Linked DNA regions of Dehalococcoides mccartyi CG5. The protein of the gene in region 1 interacts with the protein of each later gene in a pairwise test. Links are inferred from orthologs where the notes say so. Each region holds a gene or a part of one and is shown on either strand. Other genes may lie near its edges. The genes, in order: dnaX and X794_RS06115.

Region 1 (11,261 bases):
TGAACCAGAACACCACCGTAGGTGATGAAGGAGGTTTTGCCCCTTCCCTCCCCACCAATAAAGATGCCGTAGAAGTAATATTGAAAGCCATCGAAAAAGCCGGCTACCGTCCCGGTGAAGATATATTCATAGCCCTTGACCCCGCTTCAAGCGAACTCTATCAGGACGGCAAATATACTCTGGCTACCGAAAACAAGACCCTGAGCAGTGCCGAAATGGTGGACTACTGGTGCGGCTGGGTAGAAAAATACCCCATAATCAGCATTGAAGACGGCCTTTTTGAAGATGACTGGGACGGCTGGAAACTGCTTACCCGAAAAATCGGCAACAAGGTTCAGCTGGTGGGTGACGATTTTTACGTTACCAATATAAAACGTCTGGACAGAGGCATAAAAGAGAAAGCCTCCAACTCCATACTTATTAAACTGAACCAGATAGGCACTCTGTCTGAAACTATTGCGGCTATCAAAATGGCCAATAACGCCGGCTGGACAGCCGTAGTCAGCCACCGCAGCGGTGAAACCGAAGATACTACTATTGCAGATTTGGCTGTAGCTATGAATGCCGGGCAGATAAAAACCGGCGCTCCCTGCCGCTCTGAACGCACTGCCAAATATAACCGCCTGCTTCGCATTGAAGAGGAACTGGGCGGAAAGGCCAAATACCCCGGAAAAGATGCCTTTTTAAACTTGAAATAATAAAAAAGAGGACGTATGAGCCTGCCTGGCCAGACGGGAACAAACTTTAAACAGCCCGACAAATGGGACTGCTACAAGTTTGAGTGCCTTAGTGACTTCCTCGGGGAGTACGCCAAGTCTGTAAGGCAGCCCACCGGTTATCTGGAGGCTTTCGCGGGGAGCAATCAGTCTGTCTGTGCGGGCATAAACTGCCCCAGAGAAGCCTGCCATATATTAAAAGGGAAAGAGAGCTTTTTCAACCAGATAGTACTGCTGGCCCAAAGCGAAACCGCCTTGGCAGCCCTGAGAAAACCCTTACTGCCCGCCCGTGCAGACGTGCTTTCGGGCAGCTTAATAAACGAAGAAACCCTGCAAAAAGTGCTGGACAGTTTCCCCCGAAGCGAGGCCGTATTTATCCTGCTGGAACCGCCCGGCTTTCACCACCTGCGATTCTCCAGCCTGAAAAAGCTGGCACTCAGGGGGATAGACAAAGACGGCCGCAAACCGGATATGCTGCTGGTGCTGCCGCTGGAGATGTCGCTGATACGTAACCTGGGGCGGCTGGATTGTCAGGACTCCATCAGCCGTTTTTTCGGGCATGATAAATGGATTGATATCCGCCAAGACTGGTATACTAAACGCATAAATACCGAAGAAGCCCGCAAACGGCTTCTGAGACTCTATTTGGCAGGGTTTAAAGACATGGGCTATAAACATGTTGTACACAAAGAGCCCGCTAATGCCGGTTCACCCGCCCGCTACCAACTGGCGGTGGTCTCTGACCGGATAAATTTTAAAAATATCCTGGATACCATATGGGACAAAGAACGTTTCCTGAGCTGTGAGCTGTTTTGAAAAATAACGGACAAAATAAATATATCGGCATCACTACCACTGTACCCATAGAAATACTCCTTTCAGCAGGCTACAGCCCGCTGGATCTGAATAATATTTTTGTTTCAGACCCCAAGTCTGACAGGCTTATCCGTCTGGCTGAAAAAGACGGCTTCCCTTTAAACTGCTGCGCTTGGATAAAAGGCATCTATGGCGTCTGCCTTGATAAGGGCATCAGCGAGGTTATCTGCGTAACCAGCGGTGACTGCTCAAATACCCAGATGCTCAGGGAAGTTTTAAACCTGAAAGGCATCCGCACCATTCCCTTTGACTTCCCCACCGAACCTGACCCCGCAGAAGTAAAAGCCTCTCTTGCTAAACTAGCCCTCAGGCTGGGCACTACTCTGGAAGCGGCTGATGAATGGCGAAAAAGGCTTTTACCCGCCAGAGAACTGGTACATAAGCTGGACTATCTCTGTTATGCCGATAATAAGGTCTCGGGTTTTGAAAACCACTACTGGCTGGTATCCAGCTCAGACTTTAACGGTGATTATGTAAAGTACCAAGCCGAAATTCAAAAACTGCTGAACACAGTCCAGACCCGCACCCCTTACCCTGCGACCGAATTGCGCCTGGCTTATCTGGGAGTGCCTTCGGTATTCGGTGAGGAGCTTTACCCCTACCTTGAGCAAAACGGAGCCAGAGTGGTATTTAATGAAATTCAGCGGCAGTTCAGTCTGCCGGATGGCGGCGCTGATATTTCGCAATCCTACACCGCCTATACTTACCCCTACCCTATGGAATATCGCCTTAGGGATATACAGACCCAGCTTGCGGAGCGTAAGATAGACGGCATAATCCATTACGTTCAGGCTTTCTGTCATCGGGCTATCGGTGATATTATACTAAGGCAAAAACTGCCGCTTCCCATACTCACGCTGGAAGGCAATGCGGATTTCGGTTTAAATCAACATCAGAAAACTCGGCTGGAGGCCTTTCTGGATATGCTGAAAGCCAAAAAGCAGATGAATTTATAATTTACGCGAAGGGGGATTAACATGGTAACCAGAATCGGTATTAACGGGTTCGGGCGAATCGGGCGTATTACACTGCGGACTATAAACCAGTACCACCGCGGCGAACTTGAAGTAGTAGCCGTAAATGATCTGGCAGACAATAAATCCAATGCCCACCTTTTAAAATGGGACTCAACCTATGGCAAATACGCCGGTACAGTTGAATCTGATGATTGCTCCATAATAGTAGATGGCAAACCCATTCGGGTTTTCAGTGAACGCGACCCCATGCAAATCCCGTGGGAAACCGCAGGCGTAGATTTGGTTATTGAATCTACCGGTCTGTTTACTGATGCCAGCAAAGCCGCTGCCCATCTCCGCGGAAGTGTTAAGACCGTGGTTATTTCAGCCCCGGCTAAGGGTGAGGATATCACCATAGTCATGGGTGTAAACGAAGACAAATATAACTGCAATACTCACCGCATTATCTCCAATGCCTCCTGCACCACCAACTGTGTTGCCCCTCTTATAAAAGTGCTCCATGACAAATTCGGGGTTAAAAAAGGTTTCATGACCACCTGTCATGCCTATACCAATGACCAGAAAATACAGGACATGTTCCACAAGGATATCCGTCGGGCCAGAGCCGCCGCCGTAAATGTCATCCCCACCACTACCGGTGCCGCCAAAGCGGTAGCTTTGGTCCTGCCCGAACTGAAAGGCAAACTGGACGGCATTTCATTCCGCATACCCTCAGCCAGTGTCTCACTGGTGGATTTTGTGGGTGAACTGGCCAGAGATGTAACAGTAGAAGAAGTAAATGCCGCTTTCAAAGAATCCTCCCAAGGCAAGCTTTCAGGTATACTGGAGTACTGCGAAGAAGAGCTGGTCAGCAGTGATTTCAAGGGTAATCCCGCCAGCTCTATCATAGACGCCTCCAGTACCATGGTTCTGGGCGGAAATATGGTAAAAGTACTTTCATGGTATGACAATGAGTGGGGCTATTCCACCCGTCTGGGAGATTTGATAGCCTATATTGCAAAAAAATAAAACTAATAACTTGAGAATAGCTAAACGTAAGTTGTTGACATGCTAAAGCTAATAGTTTAGAATTTAGCCCGATTAACGGAGGACAAAATGAAATTAATTGTAATAGGCCTTGGGCAATGCGGCAGCCGCATAGCGGATGAGTTTGCCCGTATGGATAAAAGAGCACGCTCCCAACGAAACGTAAGTATCTGCCCGGGAGTCTTTGCCGTAAACACAGACCAGGCTGACCTTTCCGGTCTGGTTACCATCAAGCCTGACCACCAGCACCGCATACTTATCGGCGGGCGTAAAACCGGCGGGCATGGAGTAGGTAAAATAAACGAGCTGGGTGCTGAAATAGCCAGAGCAGATGCCGATAAGGTAATAGATGCCCTGCGCACCACCAAGCGTTTTTATGATGCAGACGGTTTTCTGGTTATTGCCGGTGCCGCCGGCGGTACCGGTTCGGGTGCTGTTTCCATTATTGCCCAGCATATCAAAGAGCGCTATATGGACAAACCGGTTTATGCCCTGATAGCCATGCCTTTTGAACACGAGGAAAAAACTGAAGAACGCACTGTATACAATACCGCCGTCTGCCTGAAATCCATCAGCTCGGTAGCAGATGCGGTTATATTGGTAGAAAATCAGCGTTATGTCCGCAAGGACTTTTCACTCCGCTACAACCTTTCCAAGATAAACTCACTCATAGTTGAACCCTTCTGGGATTTGCTGTGTGCCGGTGAAGAAAAAAATGCTAAATACATCGGTGCCAAGACTATGGACGCCGGTGATATCATCCAGACCATTTCGGGCTGGACAGTTATCGGTCACGGCAAGGCACGTGTTCGCACTTTGACCCTGCCTTTTGACAAGACTGACCATTTCCGCATGAAGAGCGTTTCCAACTACAAGGGTATTCGGGCTATGGATGAAGCTGTAAGCGAGCTTTCCTTGAAAATTGACCCTCGTGATGCCGGCCGGGCGCTTTTCCTGATTTCCGCCCCTGCCAAAGAAATAAACATGGATATCATAAAGGAACAGGGCGACTGGCTGCGAGAGATGGCCCCTAATGCCATTATCCGCAACGGTGACTATCCCCGTGAAAAAGATACCATGACCGTAACCGTTATCTTCTCCGAGCTGTCTGATCTGGAACGGGTACGCTACTACTATAACCGTTCCACCAGCATGATGCCTATTATCAAACAGCGTCAGTCCGACCTGGCGGACAGGCGGCGTGATATTGATGAACTCAGCAGAGATATTCCTTCCCTGCTTGAATAGCCTCTAAAACACCACTGCATTTAACCGGCTTCGGAAATTCTGAGGCCGGTTTTTTATTGTCTGGGCACTACTCTCCTTACAGCCAAATAAACACTATCAATATTTATCGCCTGTTTTATTAATTTTATTAATATACATATTGACTTTCTTAATTTTCTGACATATAATACTGGCATAAGTTAAATAACTACCCGGAGGTACTTAATATGGTTAAAGACTGGCAGGAACTGACCAAGCTCACTCAGGGAGCACCTGTGACTGTTGAGCGGGTCAAACTGGTATCTTCAGGCATTGCCATTGAGGGCAGCTTTGATTTGCCTAATCTGGCCAGACTCTCCGCTGAAGACCAGGTATTTGTAATGGCATTTGTAAAATGCCACGGCTCTATAAAAGATATGGAGAAGTTTTTCGGCATCAGTTACCCTACCGTAAAAAACCGCCTCCAGCGGATAGGTGCAAATTTCAACTTTATTGAAAACTTCCCCGCACCACCCAAGACCAATGAAGATGATAATGTACTGACAGAGCTGGAAAAAGGCGGAATCTCGGTCGAAGAAGCTCTAAGGAGGTTGCAAAGATAATGTACTGGCCACCGATGTTGCTTTGGGTGGGAATACCATTCGGCAAGCATGGCAGAAGTTTCCCGCTTATATTGCCGTTATTCCTGGTCTATCCCATTGTACTGGCACTTATGATTGTACTTGCACCGTTCATGTTACTGGCCATTTTGCTGACATGGGCAAGCGGCAGAGGCCGTTTCCTGTTACTTATCGGCCCTTATTTTTACCGGGTATGGTGTGCCCTGAGGGGGATAAATGCAGATATCCAGGATAAAAATACTCATATAAAAATACAATTTATCTAAAGAGGAATACTTAAAATGTCTGAAAACACCAAAAAAATACTGCAAATGCTTTCTGAAGGCAAAATAACGGTAGATGAAGCCAATAAACTACTGGGAGCTTTGGGTAATGAAGGCGAAAAACCCGGCTCAATTGCCACCGCCACTCCCAAGGGTTCCCCCAAGTACCTGAGAGTGATAATAAACGGCACGGATGAAGACAAAAACGCCAAGGTCAATGTGCGTGTTCCTATGGCTTTGCTGAGAGCCGGAATCAAGCTGGCTTCCATACTACCGGCAGATGCCACCAATGAAATAGACCACAACCTAAAGGGAAAAGGGGTCAATTTTGACTTTAAGAACCTTCGCGAAGAAGACATAGAACCCCTTATTGAGGCCATGACAGAGATGGAGGTGGACGTGGACAGCGAAGGGAGCAAGGTAAAGGTCTTTACCGAATAAACCTGACTAATACTGATACACGCATAAATAATGTTTGAAATATATTACTTATACAACTGCGAATTGAATAAAGAGTACAGGGTGCAGGCAGAAGATTACCGCCGTCTGCACCCTGCCCGCCCTGCCCGCCCTGCGAGCCCCAGACGCCCCTTAATGCTGCGGCTGGGTGAATACATGGTAAATACCGGCAACCGCATTATCGACTATATTACTACCCAACCCATTCCTGATACCGAAGACAGATCGCCTGTTTATAGAAATAAGACTGTTAAAACTCAAACCCTTTTATAAGTATCAACCCCTGACGGATAAACTGGCAGGGGTTTTTAATAACCCCTAGCTAAATATCTGCCCGAAATTGCTTTGGAGAATAACATTTTTAGGGTATAATATGGCAGATATGACCTGTCAGGTATTTTACCGCAAATGGCGTCCCCAAACTCTGGCTGACCTTGTCGGCCAGGAACACGTTGCCCACACTCTGAAAAACGCCCTTTCAAGCGGGCGTATTGCTCAGGCGTACCTTTTTTGCGGCCCCAGAGGTACAGGCAAGACCAGTACCGGACGTATTTTAGCCAAGGCAGTAAACTGCACCACCAATCAGGGCAAGGGTGAACCCTGCAATACCTGCCCCATGTGCCTTTCCATAACCGAGGGCAGTTCCATGGATATAATAGAAATAGACGCCGCCTCCAATACCGGAGTAGACGATATCCGCGAACTAAAAGAAAAGGTTCAGTATTCCCCGTCACTGGCAAATTACAAAGTTTATATCATAGATGAAGTCCATATGCTTTCCAACAGTGCCTCAAACGCACTCCTGAAAACGCTTGAAGAACCACCGCCAAGGGTTATATTTATACTTGCCACTACTGAAATCCACAAGGTTTTGCCCACCATCATGTCCCGCTGCCAGCGGTTTGATTTTCACCGGGTATCTCTGGTGGATATGACCCGCAAGCTGGGCAAGATAAGTCTGGCAGAGGGTATAAATGTTGAGCCGGAGGCCTTGAAACTGATAGCCCGTTCGGCTGGAGGCAGTTTCCGTGACGGTGAAAACCTGCTCCAGCAGATAGCCACCACTTACGGAGCAGAAATAAGCCTGTCCCAGGTACAGGCGGCTCTGGGTATCAGCGGAGATGAACGCATAAAAGCTCTGGCAGAAAATATACTTAAAAAAGACATTAAAAACGGGCTTAAAACCCTTAACGCTGTATTGGCAGACGGGCTTGATTTAAAACAGTTCCGCCGTGAACTGCTGGATTACCTCCGCCAGATTATGCTGGTAAACAGCGGAGCGGAAAGCAGTCTGGAACTGACCGCTGATGAGAAAAAAGCCCTGCAAAAAGTCTCCGGTATAACCAATCTGGAGAATATTACCAAAGCTATAAAGGCCTTCAGCCAGCTGGATTTTTCATCTGATACGGCTTCCAGCCTGAGCTTTGAGCTGGCACTGATAGACGCTTCTCTGGATGAAAATACCGTACCGCTTCCAAATAAACCCAAAGACGAAATACCGGCTGTTAAAGCTGATAAACCTGCTCCGTTAGAAGCACCCAAGACAGCAGCATCTAATAATATACCCACCAAAGAACCCAAAACGGAAACCTTAACTAAACCGAATACATCTGCAGAAACCGCAGCTACTCCCAAGCCTCACACTAAGGAATCTGCACCCAAACTTACCAGAGCGGCTATTCCGATTGAGGAAAAACCCAAATACACCGCCCCTGCCCCGCCCAAAGAGGAAGAAAAAGTGCTTATTGGAGCTGGGGATATAATAGAACAGCTTAAAGTCAGCTGGAAAAGCATACTGGATCAGGCACCGGACAATCTAAAACGGTCAGCGGCAGTGGCCATACTCCGCAGTGCCGGTGTCCGCCCGGTTTCTATGGATAAAAATATAGTCACCCTGTCCTTTAAATACAAGTACCACAAGGACAAGATTGAAGAACTGGAAAACCGTAAGGTGACTGCAGAACTTATTTCAAATTTTGTAGGCAAGACATGCACCCTGGTATGCATATCTGAAGCCGAAACCAACCATTTGGTAAAACAAGCTCAGAAACTGGGCGCCCAGATTATATCAGTGGAGGAAAAGTAAAACGTGAACATGAACATGATTAAGCAAGCCATGGAGCTTAAGTCTAAGCTGGATAAAGCTCAGAAGGAACTGGCAAAAATAGTGGTGGAGACTGAAAGCGCCAAGGGTGCTATCAAGATAAAGATGAACGGCCAGCAAAAAGTGCTGTCCCTCAGTATTTCATCTGAAATTATCAATCCGGCCAAACCCAAGGATCTGGAAAATGCCCTTACCAAAGCTTTCAATGATGCTTACGAAGAGACCAAAAAAGAAGGCTCCAAGCAGATGCAGGGACTTATAGGAGATGTCAAAATTCCGGGTCTTATGTAAAAAGTTCGGCAGGAGATTTTTTTGAAGGACACTTCTTTACCGTCTACGGCCGGTGTGGTAAACAAGCTGATAGATTCACTGGGCAAACTGCCGGGTATAGGCCCGAAAAGCGCCCAGCGTCTGGCATTTTACCTTATGCGGGCACCTGAAGATCAGGTTATTTCCCTCTCAGACACTATCCGCAATATAAAAAACCAGATAAGCCAGTGCCGCATTTGCTGTAACGTGGCTGATAGTGAGCTTTGCCCCATTTGCCAGAATACCAAACGCGAAACAAATAAGATTTGCGTGGTTGAACAGCCTCAGGATATTCTGGCTCTTGAACATGTAGGTGTCTACCGCGGATACTACCATGTACTGCATGGAGCTATTTCCCCCACCGAAGGGATAACCTCCCAGAACATACGTATAAACGAGCTTATGGTTCGGCTGGATAATGGTCAGGTAGAAGAGATTATTCTGGCTACCAATCCCACTACCGAAGGTGAAGCCACCGCCATGTACCTTTCGCGGCTGATAACCCCACTGGGTATAAAAGTGACCAGACTGGCACGGGGCTTACCCTTCGGGACAGAACTGGAATATGCTGACGATGTAACTTTAAGCCGAGCCATGGAGGGACGCCAGAACTTTTAGTTTGCCTTTCCTGATTGAATCACCAAAGGAGGAAGGCTATGACCAGACAATCTAAAAAGTATTCCCAGAAAGCGGGCATGCTGCCCGGTTCGGTAGTATTTATAGGCGAAGGGAAAACAGAAAAGGCCAGCCTCAGCCTGCACTCCTACACTCCGGATTCATATCAACCTCTGCCCGTAAAAACCATGGCTGATTGTATTACTCAGATTAAACAGTCCAAAGGCATAGTCTGGATAAAGGTAAACGGGCTTCAGGATACCGCCATGGTGGAGGAACTGGGCAAATGCTTTAGCCTCCACCCCCTTACCATTGAAGATGTAGTCAATACCGAACAACGCCCCAAACTGGAAGACTACGGCAATTACTTCTTTGCCGTTATCAAAGCCTTATACTGGGACTCCGAACTTAAAAAAACCCGTTCCGAGCACATCAGCCTGGTGCTGGGTAATAACTATCTGATTAGTTTTCAGGAACATCAGAGTGATATTTTAAACCCCATTCAGGAGCGTTTGAAATCTGACAACGGGCGGCTTCGCAAACTTGGATCTGACTATCTGCTCTACTCCATACTGGACATGGTAGTAGACGGATATTTCAGCTTGCTGGAGGGATTCGGAGACTATCTGGACGAAATAGAAGAACAGCTTTTGTCCACCCCGTCTTCCCAAACCCTCAAACAGATTTCAGGTGCAAAAAAGGAAATGCTCTTTATCCGCAAATCTATCTGGCCGGTCAGAGAGACCATTGCATCCATCGAACGCACAGAAAACCCTCTGATAGATAAAAACAGCCATGTATATTTCCGGGATATTTATGACCACCTTATCCAGCTGATAGATACCGGTGAAACCTATCGGGATATGCTTTCCAACATGATAGATATTTATCTCTCCAGCCTTTCCAACCGCATGAATGAAGTCATGAAGGTTTTAACCATTTTCGCCTCTATCTTTATCCCCCTGACCTTCATTGTAGGCATATACGGCATGAATTTTGATATTCCGGAACTCCGTCTCAGCTGGGGATATCCCGGCATACTCATTTTCATGCTGGCCATAGTTTTGCTGCTGTTATCTTTTTTTAAGAGAAAGAAATGGCTTTAAATTGGCAAATATAGAAATTCAAGAGGAATATACCGAACTGATAACCCAGCTGAAAGCTCTGGCAAATGCAGATAATGCGGCCGGAATGAGCCGCTTCGGCATATCCAGTGCCAATACTCTGGGGGTTAGTGGAAAGGATATCCGCCGCCTTATCGTGCAGGCCGGACATAACCACCCGCTTGCCATGTTACTCTGGGATTCAGGCATACACGAAGCCCGGATAATGGCCAGCTTGGTTGCTGAAAGCCGGAAGGTAAGCCCGCAGGAAATGGAAACTTGGGTAAAAGATATAGATTCGTGGGATATCTGCGACCTATGTTGCAACAATCTCTGGTACAAAACCCCTTTTGCCTACGAACAGGCTTTGAAATGGACCTACCGTGAAGAAGAATATGTAAAACGGGCTGGCTTTGTTTTACTGACAGCTCTGGCAGTTCATGACAAAAAAGCCCCGGACGAAAAATTTGTCTTGTTCTTCCCCCGCCTGCTGGCAGAAGCATCTGACGAGCGCAATTATGTAAAAAAATCTGTTAACTGGGCACTCCGCCAGATAGGAAAACGCAATCTCAGCCTGAATAAAGCGGCCATAACTCTGGGAGAGGAAATACTTGCCCAAAACACCAGAAGTGCCAGATTTATAGCCACTGATGCCTTGCGTGAATTGAAAAGCCCCCAGATTCAGGAACGTTTGTCCGGCAGCAGGAAAAAACCGACTGATGCCTGAATGTGGCTTTACCTTTTCTGCTCAAACATATAATATCATTCAGTGAAAGCCTAGAGTTTATCCCAATACCTTTAGAAAAACCGAAAAGACAGATTTAAATGACCAAACCCCATGACTTTAAGACCAAAGCCATAATAGTCCGTAAAACAAAATGCGGTGAAGCTGACCGTATTTTAAGCTTGCTTACTCCGGATCTGGGGTTGATACAGGGCTTTGCCAAGAGCGTCAGAAAGACCAAG
Region 2 (17,157 bases), 710 kb from region 1 along the record:
GCTTTTTCCGGCATGGGCGAACATGGCCGTATGTCTTCACCCACTATTACTCCCAAATACGGGGTAACTAACCGGGCTATGTGGGCGTTAATCACCGACCTGCCCTTGCTGCCCACTCCGCCCATAGACTTTGGTGCCTACAAATTCTGCAAAACCTGCGGTATTTGCGCGGATGCTTGTCCTTTCGGGCTTATCCAGAAGGGTGACCCCACCTGGGAAAACCCGGCTTCAGCCAAGTCCGGCATTCAGCAGGGCACATTTGAGGGCTGGCGAACCAATACCGCAGATTGTCCTCACTGCCCCACTTGTCAGGGCACTTGCCCCTTCAACAGCAAACCGGATTCATTCCTGCATGCTGTGGTTAAGGGCACAGTTGCCAATACCCCGCTTTTAAATAGCTTCTTTACAAATATGGAAAAAGCTATGGATTACGGGCGGAAAGACCCCGAAGAGTGGTGGGATATGGATGACTTCACCTACGGTATTGACACCAGTTACTAATAGCTTAAGGAATTGGAGGTAGGAAGCATGTTTTTCGTAGGACTGGCAGTAGCAGTCGCCTTGACTCTGTTTGTTGTTTGGCTTATCCGCCGGCAGCTTGGTATAAAGTGGTACGAATGGATTATCGGGTTTTTGGCAGTAGCTTCACTCTTTGCCACCGTCCAGCATTATTTCAGTTCGCTTGAAGAAAACGAACCGACTTCAGCCTGGATGGGAGCCCTGATATTCGGTATCATTTTTCTGATACTGGCTGCGCTTGACTGGCAGCTTGTCATCCGTCACAAAAAAGTAGCCTAGTACCGGCTGCATTATCGGTGTCTGACAGGGGAGGTTAAACCTCCCCTGTTGCTATCCCCCGGTTTTTAAAGATTAGCAAGCCGAAATTATTCAGCATAAAGCAGATTTTTCGGTTAGTCTAATGATTGTCTGAGTTGCCTGATAAATGTGGCTACTTTTTCAAGTGAAGGGTCTGTCTGGACAAGCTGCAGGATACGGCTGCCTACTATTATCCCGTCGGAAAATTTTGAGATATTTTGGGCTTGTTCGGGGGTTGAAATACCAAAGCCCACTGCCAGAGGCTGGCGGGCGGTTTTCCTTACCCTGTTTACAAAACTGCTCAAATCAGCCGGCAAGTTGGCAGTTGCCCCGGTAACGCCTGAGTGGGAAACGAGATAAATAAACCCCCGTGATTTGGCGGCAACTAGCTTAATCCGTTCGTCGGTACTGGTGGGGGCTAACAGAAAGATTATATCCAAGCCGGCTTCTGTGGCGGCAAAGTCTATGTCTTGGGCTTCTCCCGGCGGCAGGTCAGGAATAATAAATCCGCTTACACCCGCAGTTGCACACTTTTGGCAGAACTTGGTCAGTCCGTAATTGTAAATGGGGTTATAGTAACCCATGAATACCATGGGTATGGAGATTTTTTCTTTGAGCAGGGCGGCAACAGATAAACAGACTTCAGGCGTCACCCCGTTCTGGAGTGCCTGATAACTGGCATTTTGAATAGTAACTCCGTCTGCCAGCGGGTCTGAGAAGGGAATACCCAGCTCTATAATATCTACCCCGTTTTCTTCCAGCAGAGGCACCAGCCGCAGGGTGGTTTCAATATCCGGGTAGCCGACTGTTATGTAAGCTATAAGAGATTTTCGTTTTTGGAATGCATCACTGACACGGCTCATATCTTTACCCCCATTGCTTTTTGAACAATATCCATGTCTTTGTCCCCTCTGCCGGAGAGGTTTATGACTATATTTTTGTTTTTCGGCATGCCGCCTGCTATTTTCAGGGCATGGGCAATGGCGTGGGAAGATTCCAGAGCAGGCATTATCCCTTCCAGCGAGCATAGCAGTTTGAAGCCGTTCAGGGCTTCTTCATCTGTGACCGAAACATATTCCACCCGCTTATTATCTTTCAGGTAGCTGTGTTCAGGGCCTACGCCGGGATAATCCAGCCCGGCCGAAATACTGTGGGTTTCAATCACCTGTCCGTGTTCGTCCTGAAGCAGATATGACATGGCACCGTGGAGTATACCCACCTTGCCGGCACTAAGGGTGGCCGAATGTTTGCCGGTGCGGATGCCGCTGCCGGCAGCTTCCACCCCGATAAGACGTACGCTTTGGTCCGGTATGAAATCATAGAAAATACCCATGGCATTGCTGCCTCCGCCAACACAGGCAACAATGCAGTCAGGTAGTCCTCCCAGCTGTCTTAAGGACTGGGCTTTGGTTTCCTGCCCGATAACTGCCTGAAAATCCCGTACCATAGCCGGATAAGGGCGCGGGCCGACCACCGAACCGATTATATAATAAGTGGTCTCCGGGTTGCTTACCCAGTCACGCATAGCTTCATTGATGGCGTCTTTCAGGGTACGGCTGCCCGAAGATACGCTTCTGACTTCCGTTCCCATCAGCTTCATGCGGAATACGTTTAAGGCTTGACGTTTGATGTCATCTTCGCCCATATAGACAATGCATTCCAGCCCCAGCATGGCGCAAACAGCTGCGGTGGCTACCCCGTGTTGCCCCGCCCCTGTTTCGGCAATTACCCTTTTCTTTCCCATATGCAAGGCAAGCAGCCCCTGACCGAGTGCGTTGTTGATTTTATGGGCACCTGTATGGGCCAGGTCTTCCCTTTTCAGGTAAATTCTGGCACCCCCCAGATGTTCAGTCAGCCTTTCTGCCAGATACAGCGGAGTGGGCCGCCCCGAAAAGGTGTTTGAAAGGGATTTCAGGCGTGACTGGAAAGACTCGTCTTTTTTGGCTTGTTCATAAGCCTGTTCCAGTTCGTTTAGGACTGGCACCAGTATTTCAGGTACAAACTGCCCGCCATACTTGCCGAAATACCCCGGTTTACCGGTGCTATCTACTTTAGGCATTTTTCTACTCCCAGCATATTTAAATATTCCACCTCTTTAACCAATTGGCAAAACTGTTCCGGATACAAAGACTGCGCTCCGTCAGACAGAGCGCTGGGCGGGTCTGAATGGACTTCTACTATCAGTCCGTCTGCCCCTGTTGCAATGGCTGCTCTGGACAGGGGGATAACATAATCACGGCGTCCGGCGGCATGGCTGGGGTCTACTATAATGGGCAGGTGACTTAAGGCCTTGACGGACAGGATGGCGCTTAGGTCTAGTGTAAAGCGGGTATTGTCCGAAAAGGTGCGGATACCCCGTTCGCACAAAATAACTTGAGTGTTGCCTTCGGCCATTATATATTCGGCTGCCATCAGCAGTTCTTCAATAGTGGCTGACAGCCCCCGTTTTAAAATGACCGGCTTTTTTGTCTGGCCTGCCCGGCGTAACAGAGAGTAATTTTGCATGTTTCGGGCACCAATCTGGATAATATCTGTGCTGGCTTCAACCAGCTTCAGGTTTTCAGAGTCGGTGGCTTCGGTAACAATAAACAGTCCGGTTTCAGAGCGTACTTTTTCCAGAATTTTGAGGCCGGCTTTGCCCAAACCCTGAAAGCTGTAGGGTGAAGTGCGGGGCTTGAATGCCCCTCCCCTGAAGAGCTTGGCACCGCCCTCTTTTACCTGAAGGGCTATCCGGAGGGTCTGTTCTTCACTTTCCACCGAGCAAGGTCCGGCAATGATAACCGGTTTGCAGCCGTTTCCTATTTCTACCTCTCCCAGACGGATAACTGTCGGTTTGGGGCAGGTTTCATGGCTGACCAGTTTATAGGGCTTGGTCACCCGCAATACTTCTTTCACACCTTCCAGTGCCAGAAAAGGGCTTTCCTCCACCATACCCTGATTGCCCACTATGCAGACGGCGGTTCGGTGGTCACCCGGTATGGGTATGCCCCGGTAGCCTGCATCCGTAATCTCACGGATGACGTTATCTATCTGTTCCTGAGTTGCATCGTTTTTCATTATTACTAACATATCCGGTTACCATCCGCATCTTTCACCCGTTCAATGAAAAGGTGTATTTTGGCTGTATCTTTTATCCCGTCTGTTTCCACTCCGCTGGCAACGTCTATTCCCCATGGTTTGGCTATTTTTATAAATCCCTGTATGTTTTCCGGATTGAGCCCGCCGGCCACCATGACGGGGTATTTCAGAGAGACCTGTTTTACAATCTGCCAGTCAAAACTTTGGCCGCTGCCTCCGAATAAGGCCTTAGTATGGGTATCCAGCAGGAATACGGGCGTTTTTTTCAGGGCTTTAAGCCCGGCTTGTATTTCCTGAATAACCAGTTCGGCGGTAGTGCTTTCAGCAACGTGAATAACCTTGATAACCGGCAGGTTTACCTGATTGCAGTACTCCCAGCTTTCGTTACCGCTTAGCTGTACCCTGTCCAGACGGCAGACGGAGGCAATCCGGTTTACTTCTTCTGCCGTCTGGTTGGCAAAGACGCCTACCAGCATCGGTCTTGGGTTTAGTGGTTTCAGGGCTTCGGCTATCTCAAGTGCTTTCTCCGTGGTGATGCGCCGTTTGCTTTCGGCAAATACCACTCCGGCAAAGTCAGCCCCTGTCCGGGCTGTGGCCAAGGCTTGTCCAACCTCTGTCAAGCCGCAAATCTTAGTCTTAATCACAGCAGTTCCCTCATTTTGGCGGCAATATCAACCGAGGCTGTTAAGGCTTCTCCTACCAGCACTGCATCTACTCCCAGTTCTTCCAGACGGGAAATATCTGCTCTGGTCTGAATGCCGCTTTCACTGACAACTATGCACTCAGGGGGTATCAGGGGGCGAAGCCTTTCGGTTACAGTTAGGTCTATTTTAAACGTATGCAAATCACGGTTATTCAGGCCGATAATCCGGGCATTACTCTCTAAAGCTATTTCCAGCTCTGACCGGGTATGCACTTCCACCAGACATTTCATGCCCAGCTTATGGCTGAGTGAAAGCAGTTCCTGTAACCTTTCGGGAGACAGCATGGCTACTATCAGCAAAATAGCGTCTGCCCCGTACAGGCGGGATTCATATACCTGATACGGGTCATGGATAAAATCCTTACGGAGAAGCGGCAGCTTTGATGCCACCCCTGATTCGCGTATTTTCTTCAGGTTGTCAAGGCTTCCCATAAAATGGTGTTCTTCTGTCAAAACCGAAATGGCGGAAGCCCCGTTTCGGGCATATATGCCGGCAATATCCACCGGATCAAAATCCGAGCGGATTATACCCTTTGACGGAGAGGCTTTTTTTACCTCGGCAATCAGCCTGACCTGCCGCCCTTTAAGCTTCATGGCCATGTCAATGGGTGGATAGGGTATGTCCAGTACCAATTCCTGCAGTTTTGCTAATGGCAGCCGCATTTTTCTCCGCTCCAAATCAGGCAGGTTGTCGGTGACAATACGTTCCAAAATCATGGTTTTACCCGCTTGCCAAAGACTGGCTGAGTTTAATCAAAGATTCTAGCTTATTAAGTGCCAGCCCGTTGTCAATTATTTCTGCGGCCAGAGAGATACCTTCGGCAATGGTGTCAATCTTGTCTGCCACCATCAGGGCGGCGGCCGCATTCAGCAGAACTACATCCCGTTTGGGCCCTTTTGCACCTGAGAGTATGGCCCGCAGGGTAAGTGCGTTTTCCTCTGCCGCACCCCCTTTGACAGCCTGAAGGGAAACCTGTTCTAAGCCCATTTCTCGGGGTGAAACCGTATGGCGAAATTTGATTATCTCTTTGTCTTTCAGTTCCCAGATAACAGAGTCTCCGCTGATAGACATTTCGTCCATGCCGTCCAGGCCGTGTACCACCAGAGCATGCTTGATATCCATGTGGCAGAGGGCTGAAATAATCTTGTCACCCAGCCCTATTTCAGGTACGCCGATAAGCTGGTACTGGGCACTGGCCGGGTTAGTCAGTGGACCTAAAATATTGAACACGGTGCGGATGCCTATTTCACGGCGGGAAGGGGCTACAAATTTCATGGCGGGATGAAAAACCGGGGCAAACATGAACCCGATACCTATTTGCTCTATACATATTTTTACCTGTTCGGCATTTAGATCTATTTTTATGCCCAGTGCTTCCAGCACATCGGCACTGCCGCACATACTGCTTGCCGCCCGGTTGCCGTGCTTGGCCACTTTTATGCCGGCTCCTGATATAACAAAGGCGGCGGTGGTAGAAATATTAAACGTGTTTATCCCGTCCCCGCCAATGCCCACTATGTCCAGTACCGGAGTGCTGGTGGATATACGGGTAGACTTTGCCCGCATGACATTTGCCAGACCGGCTATCTCTTCGGCGGTTTCACCCTTGACCCTGAGAGCAGTCAGGAATGCCCCAATCTGGGCAGGAGTAGTTTTTCCCTCCATGATTTCGTCCATGACTGAGGCAGACTGTTCAAGAGTCAGAGATTTACCCAGAACTAAAGACCCGATGGCTTCTTTAATCATTTATTTACTCTCTTTTACCTGATACAGGTGCATAGTATTTCAGAAAATTGCCCAAAATCTCCTTGCCGCATTCGGTTTTGAATGATTCGGGATGGAACTGTATGCCTTCAACCGGGTACTCTTTGTGCCTAAGCCCCATAATGGTGCCGTCATCTGTCCAGGCGGTTATTTCAAGACACTCCGGCAGGGTCGGTTTATCAACTATAAGGGAATGGTAACGTATGGCGGGAAACCCTTTGGGCAGACCTTTAAAAATACCCCGGTTGTTATGCTGTATCAGAGACTGTTTGCCGTGCATTATCCGGTCTGCCTGTCTGACAATCCCCCCGTAGGTATGCCCGATGCACTGGTGACCCAGACATATACCGAGGATCGGCAGTCTGGGGCCGAAATGGCGGATAATGTCATTGGACACCCCTGCCTGAAGGGGTGAAGATGGTCCGGGTGAAATCACGATATATTCAGGACCTAGGGCTTCTATGGCATCAAGGGTAACCTTGTTATTGCGGACTACCTTAACCTCCTGCCCCAGTTCGGAAAAATACTGAAAAAGGTTATAGGTAAAACTGTCGTAATTATCAATTAGTAATAACATGCGGTTTCTCCGATGCCTGATTTTCTGCCCTGTCCAGAGCTTTCAGCAAAGCCTGAGCTTTGTTTAATGTTTCCTGATACTCATGTTCGGGTACGCTGTCACTTACTATGCCGCAGCCTGCCTGGACATGGGCAATGCCTCCCTTGACAACCATGGTGCGTATGGCTATAGCCATGTCCATATTGCCCGAATAAGAAAAATATCCGACTGCCCCGGCATAAATGCCTCTCTTTTCGGTTTCCATTTCAGCTATTATTTCCATAGCCCGTATTTTAGGTGCGCCTGAGACTGTGCCTGCCGGGAAGCAGGATTGCAAAGCCTCAAACGGAGTAATGTTTGGTTTTAATTTGCCCTGAATGTGGGAAACCAGATGCATTACGTGGGAATAGCGTTCCACATCCATGACGTCGGTTATGCGGACTGTGCCCGGCTGGCTTATGCGCCCGATATCGTTTCGTCCCAAATCCACCAGCATGATATGTTCGGCACACTCTTTTTCGTCATGGCGGAGTTCCTGCTCAAGCCTGGCGTCTTCTTTCTGGGTTTTGCCCCGTTTTCTGGTGCCTGCCAGAGGGCGGGTCATAACCTCGCCGTCTTCCACCCGTACCAGTACCTCCGGCGAGGCGCCCACAATCTGGAAATCACCGAAATCCAGATAGTACATGTATGGTGAAGGGTTTACTGAACGCAAGGCACGGTAGATGTCAAAGGGATGGGCGGAGGTGGGTCTGGACAGACGCTGTGACAAAACTACCTGAATAGCTTCGCCTGAGTTAAGGTAATCTCTTATTTTGGATACCTTGCCCTCAAAATCCGCCTGTTTGAAATTGGATTTCATTTCGGGGATACTTGCGGCGGTAGATTTTGGGGAGGTTTCGGGCAACGGCTTTCTAAGGCGGTTAACCAGATTTTCTATATTCCGGATAGCCTGATTATATGACGTTTCAATATCCTGTTCGGTATGGACATAGCTTAGTACTTTTATGGAATGGCTGATGTGGTCAAAAACCAGCATGGTATCAACCAGCATGAAGACTGCTTCCGGAAGATTTAGGGGGTCAGCCGATGGCGAGGGCAACTCCTCAAAGCGGGTAACTGCCTCGTAGCCCAGAAAACCCACCGCCCCGCCGCAGAAACGGGGCAAATCCCCCACCGGTACTACCCGGTATTTGTTTAGTTCATTTTCAACTTGGGTTAGAGGAGGAACGGTATCTGTCTGATAGGCTGTAAGCACTTTATAGGGGTTGGTGCCGATGAAACTATATCGGGCTACGCGCTCCCCGCCTTCCACACTTTCCAGCAGAAAAGAATGTTGGCTGTCTTTGATTTTCAGAAAAGCGGAAACCGGGGTTTCAAGGTCGGCCATAATCTCACAAGAGATGGGTATCAGGTTGCCCTGTGCGGCCAGTTTTTTTACTTCGGCTAAAGATGGGTAATACATTTTAACGGGCACCTCGCAAAAAAATAAATCCCTCGTCCTTTTTAGGGGCGAGGGATTAACCTTCGCGGTGCCACCCTAATTATCCCTGCAAAAAATACAGGAATATCTTTTTTCGGGTGCGGCCCGGATTTCTCAGAGCGATACCCTAGGCTTTGATAACGGTGCCCTTCCGTCAAAACCTACTCAAGTTTCCTTTTTCGGCCTGCGACTCCTGAGTCCATTCAGTTCTATGCGCTAGCACCGGCTCTCACCTTGCCCGGCTCTCTGAGCTTCGCTTTAGACCTACTAATCTCATTCCTAGTCTGTAAAACAATATTACAATATAAAAAATGTCTTTGTCAATGTTATCTTGGTTACGTTATTGCCGGAGTTTCTTGCGGGACTGGCTAAGCGGGAGGGTTTAACTTTTTACTATTTTTTATTTTTGTTGATGTAAATTGTTAAAGCTTTTGCAGATAAATTTAAGACATAGAGTAAGGAAATTGCCACCATAATGCCCAGTATTGCTAAAATAAAACCCAGTGTGTCCATAATCAAATTCTCTCCTGTTATCTGAATAATGCCTGATATACCGGTGAAATTATAACACCAGTTATACGTATAACGATACTTCATCTCAGTTTTAGCAGATAACAATTCATGTATAGTAGCCGGTGACAGTTGTTTAGTGCCATTTATAAAAACAGCCCCCGTGACAGTTAAGTCAAAGGGGCTTTTTCACGTTCAAAAAATGGTGGGCGGTATAGGATTCGAACCTATGACCCCCTGCGTGTAAAGCAGGTGCTCTAACCAGCTGAGCTAACCGCCCGAAAGAAATATGGCGCGCTTGGTGGGACTCGAACCCACGACCTCAGCCTTCGCAGGGCTGCGCTCTAATCCAACTGAGCTACAAGCGCCGGTATGGTGCCGAAGGAGAGATTTGAACTCTCACACCTATTACAGGTACTACGCCCTGAACGTAGCGCGTCTGCCGTTCCGCCACTTCGGCCTGTCAAGTCACCAGTTGATCAGGGTTATCTGGACAACTTAAGCCGCTAGATTATACTTATTGGGATAGACTAGTGTCAATCCAGCTTCAGGAGTATCTGCTTTTAGCGGCAGGATTTATTTTGAAAATTTTAGAGTCTTGGACAATATTTAGTTTTTAAACTGTTATTGAGGCCAACTACATCTGGGATATATAGTTATGTCAGGTAAGCGTTGACTTTAAGCTCTTTTGACGATACAATTTTAGTAGGAGATAAAAATGCCAATTTACGAATATGTATGCCCAAAATGCAAAACCAGATTTGAAGACATCCGCTCTACCAGCAAGGCTGATGAGGAAGCTCTTTGCCCTGAATGCAAAACTCCCTCTGCCAGAGGCGTTTCAGGTTTTGCCTGCCGAGGTACCGGTTCCTGCGGAAGCGGCGGCGGTTCCTGTTCAAGCGGTTCTTGTTCCAGCTGTTCCGGCTGCCACTAAATTCGGTTGATGAAACTGTGTTTCGTTAAAGCTGACCGGCAAATGCCGACATAATTCATCTGCCTATCCCAGCCAGCAATGTATTGTGTCGGTTTTTGTTTTTAGTAAAAGATCCGGATTTTCTATTGCCTTTACTCTGTACGGTGCTTAAGCGGGTATTTATTTAGCTTGCGGTTGGCAGGTACTTTTTATAAGCGGCTATCTGCAAGTTCCGTTTATCGTTATAAGATAGAGGGAAACAGATATGTCTGAAAATTACTCTGCCGCTGGTGCACCGGATGTCTTTGAGCTTTCAGAGTGTTTCAGACTGTCTTCAGGTGTGTTTCCCGGAAAGGTAAAGGATAAAATATGCGCAAGAGAGTCTTAACTATATTTGCCGGTTTGCTGATGCTAGGTTTACCCCTTTCGGCCTGTTCCGTTGACACTCCTACGGCAGGGCTTGACCAGTCTATCTCTTTCCCCCCTGGACAGAGTTGTGCCATAGCCGGCGAAGATCTGATTATCAAATTCGTAGGGGTAGTATCCGACAGCCGTTGCCCCGAGGGTGTCCAGTGTATCTGGGCGGGTGAAGTGATGGTTCAGTTGGAGATTAACTCTGGCGGCGAAAAGACCAAGTTTTACATGGTTAAAAGAGGTGCCGGAGGAGATGCGGTAGCTGATTTCGGCATTTATAAATTCAGCTTTAACGTTACTCCCTACCCTGCAGCTGGTACAGAAATTACCAAAGACCAGTACCGCCTGTTGCTGACTGTCAGTAAGGCATAGTAAGCTAGAACTGAAGTTCTGTATTGTTTATCACAGGTGTGCAATGTAGCATCTTGAAAAGAAGCGGCGGGGTTTACCGCCGTTTGGCTATTAAAAAGGCAGGTCACTTCTGGCAGGTTTTCTTAGTAGCCAACCGCCGGCCATAAGACTGACTGCCAATACCCCGATTGAAATGCCCAGCACAAGGGTGCTGTCTTCCCAGAACCCTCTGGGGAAAAACATTACCAGATAGTCTTTGGCGGGGTCTAACAACCAGAAGGCATTGCTGAAACCAAGCAGGTGCAACCGGGTGAAGAAAGTCTGGAAATCCAGCATGGCTATAAGCCCGATGCCGCCTAATAACAAAAGGCTGAACATTCCCCCCTGAATAAGCACTATGCCGGCTTCTTTTACCCGCCCGGCCTGTTTTTTCAAGTATAGGTAAAGGAAAAATCCTCCGCCAAGTAATAGGCAGATGCCCAGAGCCAGATAATTCAGGCGGACAAGCCCCTTTACATCTTTTAAGTGCAGTATTTCCCGTTCTTTAAATACGGTTACGTCTACCCCGTCTTTTTCCAGCTGCAGGTCTATATATTCCTCGCCGTTGTTAAAGTAACTGATAAGGGTAGATGCGGCTGTTTCCAGCTGGACGGGGGTAAAGCCGGTTTTCTGGCTGATTTCGTACTTTTCAAAACCCTTTTCATACAGCCATTGGCAGTTTATAAGTATACTCAGGGTCAGGGTGAGTATTATCAGTGGGATAAGGAGTATGGCTAAGGTTTTCCAGACATTATATAAAAATCTTTTCAATTCTGGTTTCATGGCTGTATTTTACACTCTTATCTGCGAAAAATGCACCTTCAAACCTTGAGGTTGTCTGTTTGAGGTTGTTTTAAGCCTTGAAATGCCTTCTCACCTGCATACCTCAAATGGCAGGGCTGTGTTATAATCTGCCCTTAGGAAAAGCTATGTTTTGTCATCTTCATGTCCACACCGAATTCAGCCTGCTGGACGGCATGTGCCGTATTTCCCAGCTGGTAGTCCGCGCCAAGGAACTTGGCATGGAGGCACTAGCTATTACTGACCACGGCACTATGCATGGCATTCCCCGTTTTTACAAAGAAGCCAAAGAGGCAGGCATAAAACCCATACTGGGCAGCGAATTTTATCTGGCATATGGTGACCGCACCGCCAAAACTGCGGCAGACAAAAACTACTACCATCTGGTACTGCTGGCTAAAAATAACAAGGGCTACCATAACCTTATTCAGCTTAGCTCGCGTTCGCATCTGGAGGGCTTTTACTACAAACCCCGTATAGATAAAGAACTGCTTGAGAAATATTCAGAAGGGCTGGTTTGCCTTTCGGCCTGCCCGTCGGGTGAAGTACCCCGCCTGATACTGGAAAACCGCTATGATGAGGCCAGAGAAGCCGCCCTGTGGTACAAGAAAACTTTTGAAAACTACTATATAGAAATCCAGCGCCACCCCATGCCTGATTTGGAAAAGATAAACAGCGTCCTTATACCTATGGCACGGGAGCTGGATATTCCCTTGGTAGCTACCAACGATACCCACTATCTGGACAAGGAAGATGCCCCCTACCATGATTTGCTGCTTTGCATAGGCACAAATGCACTGGTCAGTGACGAAAAGCGGATGAAGATGGAGGGGGAATATTTTTACCTGAAATCCCCTCAGGAAATGGCGGAAGCCTATCAAGATATACCTGATGCAATTGAAAACACCGCCAAAATAGCTGAGATGTGCAATGTCAGCCTGGACTTCGGGCGTCTGCACCTGCCGGAGATAGATATACCCAAAGGCAAAACCCCTGATGAGTATCTGGCAGACTTGTGCTATGAAGGACTGCCAGTTTTTTACCCTGATGCCGGCCCGGAGATACTTGACCGCCTGAAGTACGAACTGGATGTTATCAAAACCACCGAGTTTGCCAATTACTTTCTGGTTACCTGGGATATCATCCGTTTTGTAAAAGAAAAAGGGTTGTATTATGGTGTCCGTGGCAGTGCCGCTTCGTCCATAGTGCTTTACTGTCTAGGCATAACCGCCCTTGACCCCATCAGATACAAACTGGTTTTTGAGCGTTTTCTGAATATTGAACGCAAGGAAATGCCTGATATTGATATGGACTTTCAGGATGACCGCCGCGAGGAGGTTATTGAATACGTTGTCGGCAAGTACGGGCGTGACCATGTTTCCCAGATTATTACCTTTGGTACGCTGGGGGCAAAAGCGGCCGTGCGGGATGTGGGACGGGCACTTGGCATGGCCTATGCCGATGTGGATAGGGTAGCCAAGGTTATACCTTTCTCCCCTCACATGACTCTGGACAAGGCTATGGAAGAAAGCTCCGAGCTCAAGGAAATGTACAATCAAGATGCCGTTGTCCGCAATCTGGTGGATGCCGCCCGCAAGGTGGAGGGTCTTTCCCGTCATGCTTCCACCCATGCTGCCGGCGTAGTCATTTCCAAAGACCCCTTGACAGACCATGTACCCCTGCAGCGCCTCAGCAAGGAGAATAATCTGGGGCTGGTCATGACCCAGTACACCATGGAAGACATAGCCAAAATAGGTTTGCTCAAGATGGACTTTCTGGGTTTGGTCAACCTGAATATACTGGGCAAGGCCTGTGCGGTAATCAAAGAATACACCGGACAGGATATCGACCCCTTGGCCATACCCCTTGACGACCAAAAGACCTTTGAACTGCTGGCAGCCGGCGAAACAGTGGGTGTTTTCCAGCTGGAAGGTACGGGTATGCGCCGCTATATCAAAGAACTGAAACCGACAGTGTTTTCGGATATTGGTGCTATGGTGGCTTTATACCGCCCCGGCCCTATGGAGCAGATACCCCGTTTTATCAAATCCAAGCATGGGCTTGAGCCTATCACCTATCCACACCCCGCACTTGAACCCCTGCTGGAAGAAACTTACGGGGTTATTGTCTATCAGGAGCAGGTTCTCTTCATAGCCCAGACCTTTTCCGGCTATACTCTGGGGCAGGCGGATATACTCCGCAAGGCCATGGGTAAAAAGATTGCCGCCGTTATGCAGAAGCAGAAAGCCAATTTTGTGGACGGGGCCATGAAAAACGGCTATACCCGTGAGATAGCCGATGAGGTATTTGCTCTGGTTGAACCTTTTGCCGGGTATGCCTTTAACAAGGCCCATGCTACCAGCTATGCCCTTATCGCCTATCAGACAGCCTACCTCAAGGCTAATTACCCAGTGGAATATATAACCGCTTATCTTCAGGCTTTTTGTGACGTGACCGAAAAGGTGGTAACCGCCGTTACCGAAGCCCGCCATATGGGGATAGAAGTATTGCCGCCGGATATTAACCGCAGCGGGGCTAATTTTGAGATAGAACAAGCCGAAGGCGGGGTTAAAAAAATCCGCTTCGGGCTGGCGGCTATCAAGAATGTGGGTGTGGCGGCAGTAGAGCCTATTGTGGCCGAAAGGAAAGCCAACGGGGACTATCTGTCTGTGGAGGATTTATGCCGCAGGGCCGAGGGTTCATCACTTAACAAGCGGGTGATGGAAAGTCTGGTTAAGGCTGGGGCTTTGGATAATATGGGTGACAGGGGAACTCTCTTTTTCAATTTGCCGAATATACTTTCATTGGCTCAGCGGGAGCAGAAGATGAAAGATTCAAACCAGACTACTATGTTTGACCTTTTCAGCCAGCAATCACCCGTACCCATGACTAATCTGGAGCTTGAAGAATCACCGGTTACCACCCGTGAAAAACTCCAGTGGGAAAAAGAGCTGGTAGGTATATTTATATCTGAGCATCCGTTTACCCCCTATGCCAGTTCGGCTTTGGAGGTAACTACCGCCCTGTGCGGCCAGATAGATGAGGAACTCCACAATCAGCTGGTTACAGTAGCGGGTATGGTGGCTTCGGTGCGGGTTTCGGCCACCCGCGAAGGCAAACCGTTTGTTATGGCCGAAATTGAAGATTTGGTAGGACGGGTGGAAATAGCCGCCTGGCCGAAAGTTTATAACGCAACCAAGGCCCTCTGGGAAGAGGGGAATATTCTTTTAGTGGAAGGTAAAGCTGTGGTTCGTGGAGACAGGGTATCAATTCATGCCGAAAAAGTAAGCCGGTACCAGCCGGAAACAGAGAAGAAAGCGGCACCGGTATTTATAAATGCCCCCCAGCCAAAGTCCGAGGAAAAAGAGCCTCCGGCTCCCCAACTGCAGCGTTTGGTGGTATGTATCCAGCAAACTGAAAATGAGGAACGGGATATTGACTGTCTGAATGAGGTAGTGGAAACCCTGCGGCAATATACGGGTGAAACCGAAGTACGGTTGTGCGTGGTCAACCACGAGAGGGTTTTCATATTGAAAATGCCTGATATCTGGGTATACTATTGTCCGGAGCTAAAAAATAAGCTTGCTGCCCTGGTGGGCAGTGCCAATGTGAGGTTGGAGAATAATGCCCCAAGCGGATAAACTGGAACTGGCGGGCATAGCCCCGAACCAGATAATAGCTGAGATGTGGCAGGGTTTTCTGGAGGGGGAGGGTATTCCGTCCACTCTGGGAGCCCAGCATGTATTTTCGTATCTGGGGGTGACCATGTTGCCGGTAAGTCTGTATGTTTTAAAGGAACACCTTACTCAGGCCAAAGAAATATTGGCGGATTTGCAGATACAGAATGAAGAACCGGATGAGTCTGCCGAATAAGACCGATGAGACCCCCTCCTCCAATCCCCCGGCTAACCCTAATGAAGGGCACCGCCAGCGTTTGCGTGAGCGTTTTTTAAAGGCCGGTCTGGACGGGCTGAATGATTATGAAGTGGTGGAGCTACTGCTTACTTTAGGAACTCCCCGCCGTGATTGCAAACAGGCCGCCAAAGAGGCTATCAAAAACTTCGGCAGTCTGAGGGCTGTGCTGGAGGCCTCACCTGAAGAACTCTCAGGCATAAAGGGCATTGGGGCGGTCAATTCGGTGGCTATCAAACTTATTAAAGAAGTATCCCAGCGTTACCTGAAAGATGGCATTATTGAAAAACCGGTCTGCAATACTGCCCAGCAGGTGTTTGACTACCTTTACTGTGCCATGCGGGGTCTTAAAAAAGAGGTTTTCAAGGTAATTTATCTGGACAGCCAGCACAGGGTGCTGGACGTGGCAGACCTTTTTTGCGGAACGGTGGCCAGCGGTTGCATAGTCCCCCGTGAGGTGATTGCGGCCGCTATTTCCAAAAATGCCTCCGCCCTTATTTTTGTCCACAACCATCCCTCCGGCAAGACCGAGCCTTCACAGGCAGATAAAGACGTAACCCGTGAACTGGTATATGCTGCCATGGTGATGAAAATACGGGCTTTAGACCATATTATCATCGGGGATAACTGTTATTTTAGTTTTGCCGCCGCCGGTATTATGGGTGAGTATGAAACAGGTTTTCTGAATTTGAAACTGAAGCATGTTTCCGAGGCCAGACGCCATATATACCGGGCAGAACTGTTCGGGGGAAACCCGGAGTAGATGAGCCTGATGGAGTGAAATTATGAAGAAATTTGCGGGTTTGATACTTAGTCTGGTTTGCGCTTTCAGTTTGGCTTTTTCCGGTTGCAGTGCTCAGGTAAAAACTTATACCGCCGATGATACCCTGATAGAGTGCCATACCGGTGACGAATTTATAGTAGCCCTGCCGTCTAATCCCAGCACCGGGTATAGCTGGGATTTTGAATCGGTCAGTTCTAAAATATATCTGGTTGAAAAAACCTATACGCCTGATAATGCTGATGCTGCTCTGGTCGGAAGCGGCGGAACCGAATATTTCCGCTTCAGGGCTTTGGATAAAGAACAGACCGAACTCTGGTTTTACTATTCCCGTCCGTGGGATGCTGTACCTCTGGAAACGTTAGTTATAAATCTGAAGGTTTCCTAGCTTCCAGTGTAAGCAGCCAGCATTTTATATTTATCCCGCCGTTAAAACCGCCTGTTTTGCCGCTACCGGCAATTATCCTGTGGCAGGGTACTATGAGGGGCACGGGATTTTTATGGAGAGCTTGCCCCACTGCTCTGGCAGCTTTGGGGTAGCCTATCTGGCGGGCAATCTGGCCGTAACTGGCGGTTTGTCCGTAGGGTATCTGGGCGCAGGCCTGAAACACCAGTGATTCAAAGGGTGTATACCCGCCAAGGTCAAGGCTGAACGGGAAATCCGTGCTGATTCCCTTGAAATAGCTTTCAAGTTTAGTTGCCAGAGAGCTGACTAGATTGTCAGTCCGGGTAGCACCCGGCGGCGGTTTCAGTTGCCCCAGTGCTTCGGCTTGACCGGGCTGAGGCAGGGTAAGGCGGCAGATTCCTTCCGTAGATGCCATTACCCCAACCCAACCTGGTTGGATTTTAAAAATATCCCAGCGGATATCGGAATCAGTTTCAGCCCTTCTGACGGCTGTGTCAAGGCTCTTTAGTGCAACTCTACTCAAAAGCTGTTATCCACCTCTTAAATTTGACCCTGCAGTCTCCTGAGTGTATCAGGGCTGGTGGTCGGGCATTAAAAACTATTCGGGTACAGGCTCTACCAGCTCAAATTTG

Evidence for each region.
Region 2: the proteins of dnaX (region 1) and X794_RS06115 interact in binary tests that used the Escherichia coli proteins (3 or more experiments, as listed by UniProt). The link is inferred for Dehalococcoides mccartyi CG5 from one-to-one orthologs.

Annotation. Positions count from the first base shown.
Region 1 is NZ_CP006951.1:432,345-443,605, reverse strand. What follows is about bases 5,941-8,893. They hold dnaX (DNA polymerase III subunit gamma/tau), read left to right. Parts: upstream 5,941-6,537; coding sequence 6,538-8,250; downstream 8,251-8,893. Other genes in these bases: recR (recombination mediator RecR), read left to right, coding at 8,581-8,893; X794_RS02255 (YbaB/EbfC family nucleoid-associated protein), read left to right, coding at 8,260-8,559; X794_RS02265 (transcriptional regulator), read left to right, coding at 6,228-6,437; X794_RS02270 (SHOCT-like domain-containing protein), read left to right, coding at 5,941-6,146. Also shown: eno (phosphopyruvate hydratase), read left to right, coding at 1-698; X794_RS02300 (hypothetical protein), read left to right, coding at 714-1,532; X794_RS02295 (2-hydroxyacyl-CoA dehydratase family protein), read left to right, coding at 1,529-2,548; gap (type I glyceraldehyde-3-phosphate dehydrogenase), read left to right, coding at 2,570-3,577; X794_RS02285 (tubulin/FtsZ family protein), read left to right, coding at 3,665-4,843; X794_RS02280 (DUF2089 domain-containing protein), read left to right, coding at 5,050-5,424; X794_RS02275 (hypothetical protein), read left to right, coding at 5,424-5,708; more of X794_RS02270, read left to right, coding at 5,724-5,940; more of recR, read left to right, coding at 8,894-9,195; magnesium/cobalt transporter CorA, read left to right, coding at 9,234-10,298; X794_RS02240 (DNA alkylation repair protein), read left to right, coding at 10,300-11,022; DNA repair protein RecO, read left to right, coding at 11,121-11,261. UniProt on the Escherichia coli protein: Part of the beta sliding clamp loading complex, which hydrolyzes ATP to load the beta clamp onto primed DNA to form the DNA replication pre-initiation complex.
Region 2 is NZ_CP006951.1:1,142,536-1,159,692, reverse strand. The notes cover bases 11,156-15,267. They hold X794_RS06115 (DNA polymerase III subunit alpha), read left to right. Parts: upstream 11,156-11,554; coding sequence 11,555-15,067; downstream 15,068-15,267. Other genes in these bases: X794_RS06110 (putative signal transducing protein), read left to right, coding at 15,051-15,267; X794_RS06120 (TIGR01906 family membrane protein), read right to left, coding at 11,156-11,408. In the rest of the region: X794_RS06200 (reductive dehalogenase), read left to right, coding at 1-501; X794_RS06195 (hypothetical protein), read left to right, coding at 529-798; trpA (tryptophan synthase subunit alpha), read right to left, coding at 912-1,679; trpB (tryptophan synthase subunit beta), read right to left, coding at 1,676-2,875; aroF (3-deoxy-7-phosphoheptulonate synthase), read right to left, coding at 2,863-3,885; X794_RS06175 (phosphoribosylanthranilate isomerase), read right to left, coding at 3,879-4,538; indole-3-glycerol phosphate synthase TrpC, read right to left, coding at 4,535-5,314; trpD (anthranilate phosphoribosyltransferase), read right to left, coding at 5,319-6,344; X794_RS06160 (anthranilate synthase component II), read right to left, coding at 6,349-6,939; trpE (anthranilate synthase component I), read right to left, coding at 6,923-8,380; X794_RS06130 (FmdB family zinc ribbon protein), read left to right, coding at 9,627-9,842; X794_RS06125 (hypothetical protein), read left to right, coding at 10,191-10,607; more of X794_RS06120, read right to left, coding at 10,698-11,155; more of X794_RS06110, read left to right, coding at 15,268-15,299; RadC family protein, read left to right, coding at 15,283-16,101; X794_RS06100 (protease inhibitor I42 family protein), read left to right, coding at 16,124-16,507; and 2 more genes. UniProt on the Escherichia coli protein: DNA polymerase III is a complex, multichain enzyme responsible for most of the replicative synthesis in bacteria. This DNA polymerase also exhibits 3' to 5' exonuclease activity. The alpha chain is the DNA polymerase catalytic subunit.